DNA from 3 places in the Streptomyces sp. NA02950 genome. Region 2 is predicted to be linked to each of the others. Evidence: riboswitches for the same ligand, from Rfam matches in the RefSeq annotation. Region 2 holds a riboswitch; each other region holds the start of a gene.
What was found. Region 2 has a riboswitch for thiamine pyrophosphate ahead of HUT19_RS11470 (thiamine ABC transporter substrate binding subunit). Riboswitches for the same ligand answer to the same signal wherever they lie in the genome.
Positions count from the first base shown of each region.

Region 1: it holds a riboswitch for thiamine pyrophosphate, as region 2 does, so the genes downstream of both, thiO (glycine oxidase ThiO) here and HUT19_RS11470 (thiamine ABC transporter substrate binding subunit) in region 2, are expected to answer to the same signal.
Region 3: it holds a riboswitch for thiamine pyrophosphate, as region 2 does, so the genes downstream of both, thiC (phosphomethylpyrimidine synthase ThiC) here and HUT19_RS11470 (thiamine ABC transporter substrate binding subunit) in region 2, are expected to answer to the same signal.

Region 1 is NZ_CP054916.1:6,841,447-6,843,706, reverse strand. Features, by position in the region: gene HUT19_RS30085 (NAD(P)/FAD-dependent oxidoreductase) at 1-897, opposite strand, end outside; TPP riboswitch at 1,129-1,242, shown strand; gene thiO (glycine oxidase ThiO) at 1,240-2,260, shown strand, end outside.
Region 2 is NZ_CP054916.1:2,759,625-2,761,884, reverse strand. Features, by position in the region: gene rlmN (23S rRNA (adenine(2503)-C(2))-methyltransferase RlmN) at 1-975, shown strand, start outside; TPP riboswitch at 1,025-1,129, shown strand; gene HUT19_RS11470 (thiamine ABC transporter substrate binding subunit) at 1,125-2,195, shown strand.
Region 3 is NZ_CP054916.1:4,685,332-4,687,591, forward strand. Features, by position in the region: gene HUT19_RS20435 (YibE/F family protein) at 1-1,148, opposite strand, end outside; TPP riboswitch at 1,228-1,344, shown strand; gene thiC (phosphomethylpyrimidine synthase ThiC) at 1,337-2,260, shown strand, end outside.

The DNA of each region.
Region 1 (2,260 bases), 4.1 Mb from region 2:
CGCGGTGTGCGCGGCCGTCCGGCTGCCCACGACGTTGGCGGCCACCGTGCGCGGCCCCTGGAGCGCGTTGTCCCAGTGGTGCACCAGCAGCCGGGTGCCGTAGCGCGCGGAGGGGAAGGACGCGCAGTCGCCGACCGCGTAGACGTCCGGCACCGAGGTGCGCAGCCGCTCGTCGGCGGCCACGGACCGGTCGTCCGCCAGGTTCACGCCGGAGCCCGCCAGCCAGTCCGTGGCGGGCCGCGCGCCGATGCCGACGACCACCGCGCCCGCCCGCAGCCGGGTGCCGTCACCGAGCAGCAGCCCGCTCTCGTCCACCGCGTCCACCCGGGCGCCGGTGACCAGGGTGGCGCCGTAGTCCGCGTACCAGTCGGCCATGGGGGCGGCGACCTCGGCCGGGAGGGCGCCCGCCAGCGGCCGGTCGGCGGCCTCGACGACGGTCACCGCGCAGCCCGCCTCCCGGGCGGCGGTGACGAACTCCGCGCCGATCCAGCCCGCCCCCACGACCACGATCTCGTGCTGCCGGGCGAGCACCGGGCGCAGCCGCTCGGCGTCGTCCAGGGTGCGCAGCAGATGGACACCGGGGACGCCCTCGCTGCCGGGCAGGGCGATCGGCTCGGCACCGGTGGCGAGCACCACGACGTCGTACGGCACCGGCCCGGACTCGGTCTCCAGCCGCCGGTCGCCGCTGCTCAGCGCGGAGACCGTGACACCGAGCCGCAGCTCGATGCCGAGCGCCTGGAAGTCCACGTCGAACGCCGACCCTTCGGCCTTGCCGAGCAGCACGGCCTTGGACAGCGGCGGCCGGTCGTACGGCTGGTGGGGCTCCGCGCCCAGCAGCAGGATCTCCCCGGCCCAGCCCTCTTCGCGCAGCGCGACGGCGGTCTGCACTCCCGCCATGCCCGCGCCGACGATCACCACACGCTGTCCGCTGCCCACTGTGGACGTCGACCTCGTCGTCTCATCGCTCACACGATCACTGTATGGCGGTGTGCGGGACGGACCGCAGAGCGCGGGGCGAGATCTCCCATTCACGATCGGTGAAAGGCATACGGCAGGTTGTTGCCGTGATTCCCGGCTCGCCCGGTTCGCCCTTCCGGGCCGTTCGAGGCTCGTACTAGTGTGGCGCCACAGAGCACTCGCGGGAGTTCGGACGCACCGGGCTGAGAGGGAGGCTGGGGCGGCCTCCGACCGTATGAACCTGATCCGGGTCATACCGGCGAAGGGAGGGGCAGCAAGCCCATGCGCACATCGGGGACCCATGCGAGCACCAAGGGAACGCGGAGCTACGACGCCCTCGTGATCGGGGGCGGCATCATCGGGCTGGTCACGGCCTGGCGGGCGGCCCAGCGCGGGCTGCGGACCGCGCTGGCGGACCCGGCGCCCGGCGGCGGGGCGGCCATGGTGGCGGCCGGGATGCTGGGATCCGTCGGGGAGTTCCGGTACGGCGAGCACGCGCTGCTCGATCTCAATCTCGCGTCCGCGGCCCGCTATCCGGAGTTCGTGGCGGAGGTGGAGGAGGCGGGCGGCCAGGAGGTCGGCTACCGCGACTGCGGCACGCTCATGGTGGCGCTCGACGCCGACGACCGCGCCCATCTGCGCGACCTCCATGAGCAGCACCAGCGCTACGGGCTGGACGTGGAGTGGCTGACCGGGCGCGAATGCCGCCGTCTGGAACCGATGCTGGCACCGGGCGTCCGCGGCGGGATGCGCGTCGACGGCGATCACCAGGTGGATCCGCGGCGGCTGGCGGCGGCGCTGCTGCGCGCCTGCGAGCGGGCCGGTGTGGTCGTCCACCGCGTCCTCGCCGAGCGGCTGACGGTCGCCGGGGACCGCGCCACGGGCGCGGAGCTGGCCGACGGTACCCGGATCCGCGCCGGGCAGACCGTGCTGGCCGCCGGAAGCCTCAGCGCCCGGCTGGCGGGGTTGCCCCAGGAGGTGCTGCCGCCGGTGCGCCCGGTCAAGGGCCAGGTGCTGCGGCTGACCGTGCCCGCCGCCTACCGGCCGTTCCTGTCCCGGGTGGTACGGGCCGTGGTGCGCGGCACGGACGTCTATCTCGTCCCGCGCCTCAACGGCGAGCTGGTGATCGGCGCGACCTCCGAGGAGCGCGGCTGGGACACCACGGTCACCGCGAGCGGGGTGTACGAGCTGCTGCGCGACGCCCATGAGTTGCTCCCCGGCATCACCGAACTGCCGCTCGTCGAGACCTGTGCCGGGCTGCGCCCCGGCTCCCCCGACAACGGCCCCTTCCTCGGGCCGACGT
Region 2 (2,260 bases):
GGTCAGGTGTCGCGCCACTACTTCGCGCGGTACACCGACGATCCGGCCCGGTGGACGGACATCCCCGCCGCCGCGCGCGAGAAGCTGGCGGGCGGGCTGCTTCCGGACCTGATGAGCGTGGTGCGTCACATCAGCTGTGACGACGACACGACCCGCAAGACCCTGTGGCGGCTCTTCGACGGCACGCTGGTGGAGTCCGTGCTGATGCGCTACCCGGACCGGGTCACCATGTGCATCAGCTCCCAGGCGGGCTGCGGGATGAACTGCCCGTTCTGCGCCACCGGCCAGGCGGGTCTGGACCGCAATCTGTCCACCGCCGAGATCGTCCACCAGATCGTCGACGGGATGCGGGCGCTGCGGGACGGCGAGATCCCCGGCGGTCCGGCCCGGCTGTCCAACATCGTCTTCATGGGCATGGGCGAGCCGCTGGCCAATTACAACCGGGTCGTGGGCGCCGTCCGCAGGCTCACCGACCCCGAGCCGGACGGTCTTGGCCTGTCCCAGCGCGGGATCACCGTCTCCACCGTCGGACTGGTTCCGGCGATGCTGCGCTTCGCCGACGAGGGCTTCAAGTGCCGGCTCGCGGTCTCGCTGCACGCCCCCGACGACGAGCTGCGCGACACCCTCGTCCCGGTCAACACGCGCTGGAAGGTCCGTGAGGTCCTGGACGCCGCGTGGGAGTACGCGGAGAAGTCCGGCCGCCGGATCTCCATCGAGTACGCCCTGATCAAGGACATCAACGACCAGGCGTGGCGGGCCGATCTGCTCGGCCGGCTGCTCAAGGGCCACCGGGTGCATGTCAACCTGATCCCGCTCAACCCGACGCCCGGCTCCAAGTGGACGGCCTCCCGCCCCGAGGACGAGAAAGCGTTCGTGGCGGCCCTGGAGGCGCACGGTGTGCCGGTGACCGTCCGGGACACCCGGGGGCAGGAGATCGACGGGGCCTGCGGGCAGCTGGCGGCCACGGAGCGCTGAACGACGGCTGATACCGTGCCTTCGCGACGTCGCACCGTCGTACAAATGAACATTCCGACAGGGGAGCGCTCAGGGCGCTGAGAGTGCGGCACGGCCGCAGACCCTCGGACCTGATCCGGGTCATACCGGCGTAGGGAGTCAGCATCAGCATGAACAGCCACCTCCGGCGTGCCATCGGCACCGCCCTCGCCGGTTCGCTCGGCCTGATGGCCCTCGCGGGCTGCGGGGAGGATTCCCAAAGCTCCGGCGGCGCGGACTCCAAGACCGTGACCCTGGTCTCGCACGACTCCTTCGCGGTCTCCAAGTCCGTGCTCAAGGAGTTCACCGACAAGACCGGATACACGGTGCGCACGCAGACCGGCGGTGACGCGGGCTCGGCCGTCAACCAGGCCATCCTGTCCAAGGACCATCCGCAGGGCGATGTCTTCTTCGGCGTCGACAACACCCTGCTCTCCCGCGCGCTCGACCACGGCCTGTTCACGCCGTACCGGGCCAAGGGCCTGGACAAGGTCCCGGCCGCGCTCCAGCTGGACGCGGACCGGCACCGCGTCACCCCGGTCGACTACGGCGACATCTGCGTCAACTACGACCGGAAGTACTTCGCCGACAAGAGGCTGGCGCCGCCCCGGACGTTCGCGGACCTCACCAAGCCCGCCTACAAGAACCTGCTCGTCACCGAGAACGCGGCCACCTCCTCTCCCGGCCTCGGCTTCCTCCTCGGCACGGCCGCCAGGTACGGCGACGACGGCTGGAAGGGCTACTGGAAGAAGCTGCGGGCCAACGGGGTCGAGGTCGTCGACGGCTGGGAGCAGGCGTACTTCGACCGCTTCTCCGGCGGCGGCAAGGGCGACAAGCCGCTTGTCGTCTCCTACGCCTCCAGCCCGCCCGCCGGGGTGGCGGACGCCAAGACCAAGCCCGCGAAGGCTCCGACCGGGGTGGCGACGGGAACCTGTTTCCGGCAGGTGGAATTCGCCGGGCTGCTGAACGGCGCGTCCAACCCCAAGGGCGGCAAGGCGCTGCTGGACTTCCTGCTGAGCAAGCGGTTCCAGGCGGACGTTCCGCTCAATATGTACGTCAACCCCGCGCGCGAGGACGTCAAGCTGCCCGAGCTCTTCACCCGGTACGGGGTCGAGATCGCCGATCCGGCCATCCTGTCCCCGCAGAAGATCGCCAAGAACCGTGAGCCGTGGGTCAAGGCATGGTCCTCGCTCGTCCTGTAGGGACCGCCGAGACCACCGGGGAGACCGAGGAGAAGCGGGGGCCGGGGCCGCGGCGGCGCGATCCG
Region 3 (2,260 bases), 1.9 Mb from region 2:
ATACGCATCGCCGCCGCGTAGAGCTTCCGCCGGCCGGCCGTGGGGTCCGCGTCCCTCAGCTCCCACACCGCCGAGGTCTGGGTGACCGTCACATCGTCCAGCACCCCGAGCGAGCCGATGATGACGCCCGCCAGCAGCAGTCCCCTTATCTCGATGTCCGGATAGAGGCCGTGCACCAGACCGGTCTGGTCGTCGGTGTTGCCGGTCAGACTCGCCCAGCCGATGAACACCGAACCCAGCACGCCGATCAGCAGCAGGGAGACCAGGGTGCCGAGGACGGCCACGGATGTCCGGGCCGTCAGCCCGTGGCACATATACAGCGCGAGCAGCATGATCGCGCTGCCCCCGATGACCGCGACCACCAGCGGATTGGAGCCCTGGAGGATCGCCGGGAGGATGAACAGCGTCAGCACTCCGAAGCTGATGGCCAGCGCCACCAGCGCGAAGACCCCGCGCAGCCGTCCGACCGCCACCACGGCGAGGGCGAAGAGCCCGGCGAGCAGTGCCATCGGCATCGACCGGTCGACGTCGGAGACGGAGTACTGGAGGTTCTTTGGCGCCTTGGGCGCGTACGCCAGCTTCAGTTCCTGTCCGGCGCTGAGCTTCCGTGAGGCGTTGGGCTGGATGATTTCGGGGAATTGGCGGCCTTTGTCCTTGCCCGAGGTGACCTCGACGGTGGCCCTCTCACAGCGGCCCTTCCCGCCTCCCGCGCCGCCGCCGCTCCCGTTCCGCGCCGCGCCGCCCTGCCCCGGTTCGCTGGGCTGCTGCGGCTGGGCGCCCACGTCCGCGCAGTTGACCTCCTCGACCTTCACCACCCGTCCGGAGACGGTCTGTTGATCGAAGCCGAGTCCGCTGCGCTGCGCCGCCGAGTGGTCGGGAGTGCCGCCCGGCCAGAGCACGATCAGCCCGGCGGTCACGGCCACGGCGAAGGGGATGAGCACCGCCGCGATGACCTTGCGGAGGCGGGCGGAGACGGGGGTGGCCGGGCCGTGGCCGTGCCCATGACCGTGGCCGTGGCCAGTGCCGTGTGCATGGCCGTGGCTGTCGTGACGGCTGTCGTGACGGCCGTCGTCGTGGTGCTCGTGGGCGGGCGGCGGTCCGGGCGTGCTGTCCCGTCCGGCCGGGGGGTGCTGAGGCGTGGAGGTCACGCCTGCATCATCGCAAGTCGCCGGGAGAGGAACGGCCCCCCTGTTCAGTTCCGCCGGAGAACCGTTAGCGTGGGGGCACCTTTGCAAACGCGGGAGCTCGGAGCACCGGGCTGAGAGGGCGCTGACGCGACAGCTGCGCCGACCGCTGAACCTGTTACCGGGTAATGCCGGCGTAGGGAGTGGGTCTCATGACTCAGCAGGATGCACGCATGCGCGAGAACGCCACCGACATCGGGTGGCACAAGGGATATGTCACGGGTTCCCGCCCGGACATCCAGGTCCCGGTCCGCCGGGTGCACCTCACCAATGGCCGCGATGTGACGCTCTACGACACCTCCGGCCCGTACACCGACCCCCAGATCGACACCGACGTCCGCCGCGGGCTGGCCCCGCTGCGGCAGAACTGGATCGTCGCCCGCGGCGACACCGAGGAGTACCCGGGACGTCCGGTCCGCCCCGAGGACGACGGGCTCAAACACACCTCGCCCCGGGGCGGGTTGCGCAATCTCGACGCGGTCTTCCCCGGCCGTCCGCGCCAGCCGCGCCGCGGCCGGGACGGTGCCCCGGTCACCCAACTCGCCTACGCCCGGCGGGGCGAGATCACGGCCGAGATGGAATACGTGGCGGTGCGCGAGAACGTCTCCCCCGAGGTGGTCCGGGAGGAGATCGCGGCGGGCCGGGCCGTCCTGCCCGCCAACGTCAACCACCCGGAGATCGAGCCGATGATCATCGGTAAGCGATTCCTGGTGAAGGTCAACGCCAACATCGGCAACTCCGCCGTCACCTCCTCCATCGAGGAGGAGGTCGAGAAGATGACCTGGGCGACCCGCTGGGGCGCCGACACGGTCATGGACCTGTCCACCGGCCGCAATATCCACACCACCCGTGAGTGGGTGCTGCGCAACTCCCCCGTCCCCATCGGCACCGTGCCGCTCTACCAGGCCCTGGAGAAGGTCGACGGCAAGGCCGAGGAGCTGACCTGGGAGATCTACAAGGACACGGTCATCGAGCAGGCCGAGCAGGGCGTCGACTACATGACGGTGCACGCGGGCGTCCGGCTGCCCTACGTACCGCTGACCGCCCGCCGCAAGACCGGCATCGTCTCGCGCGGC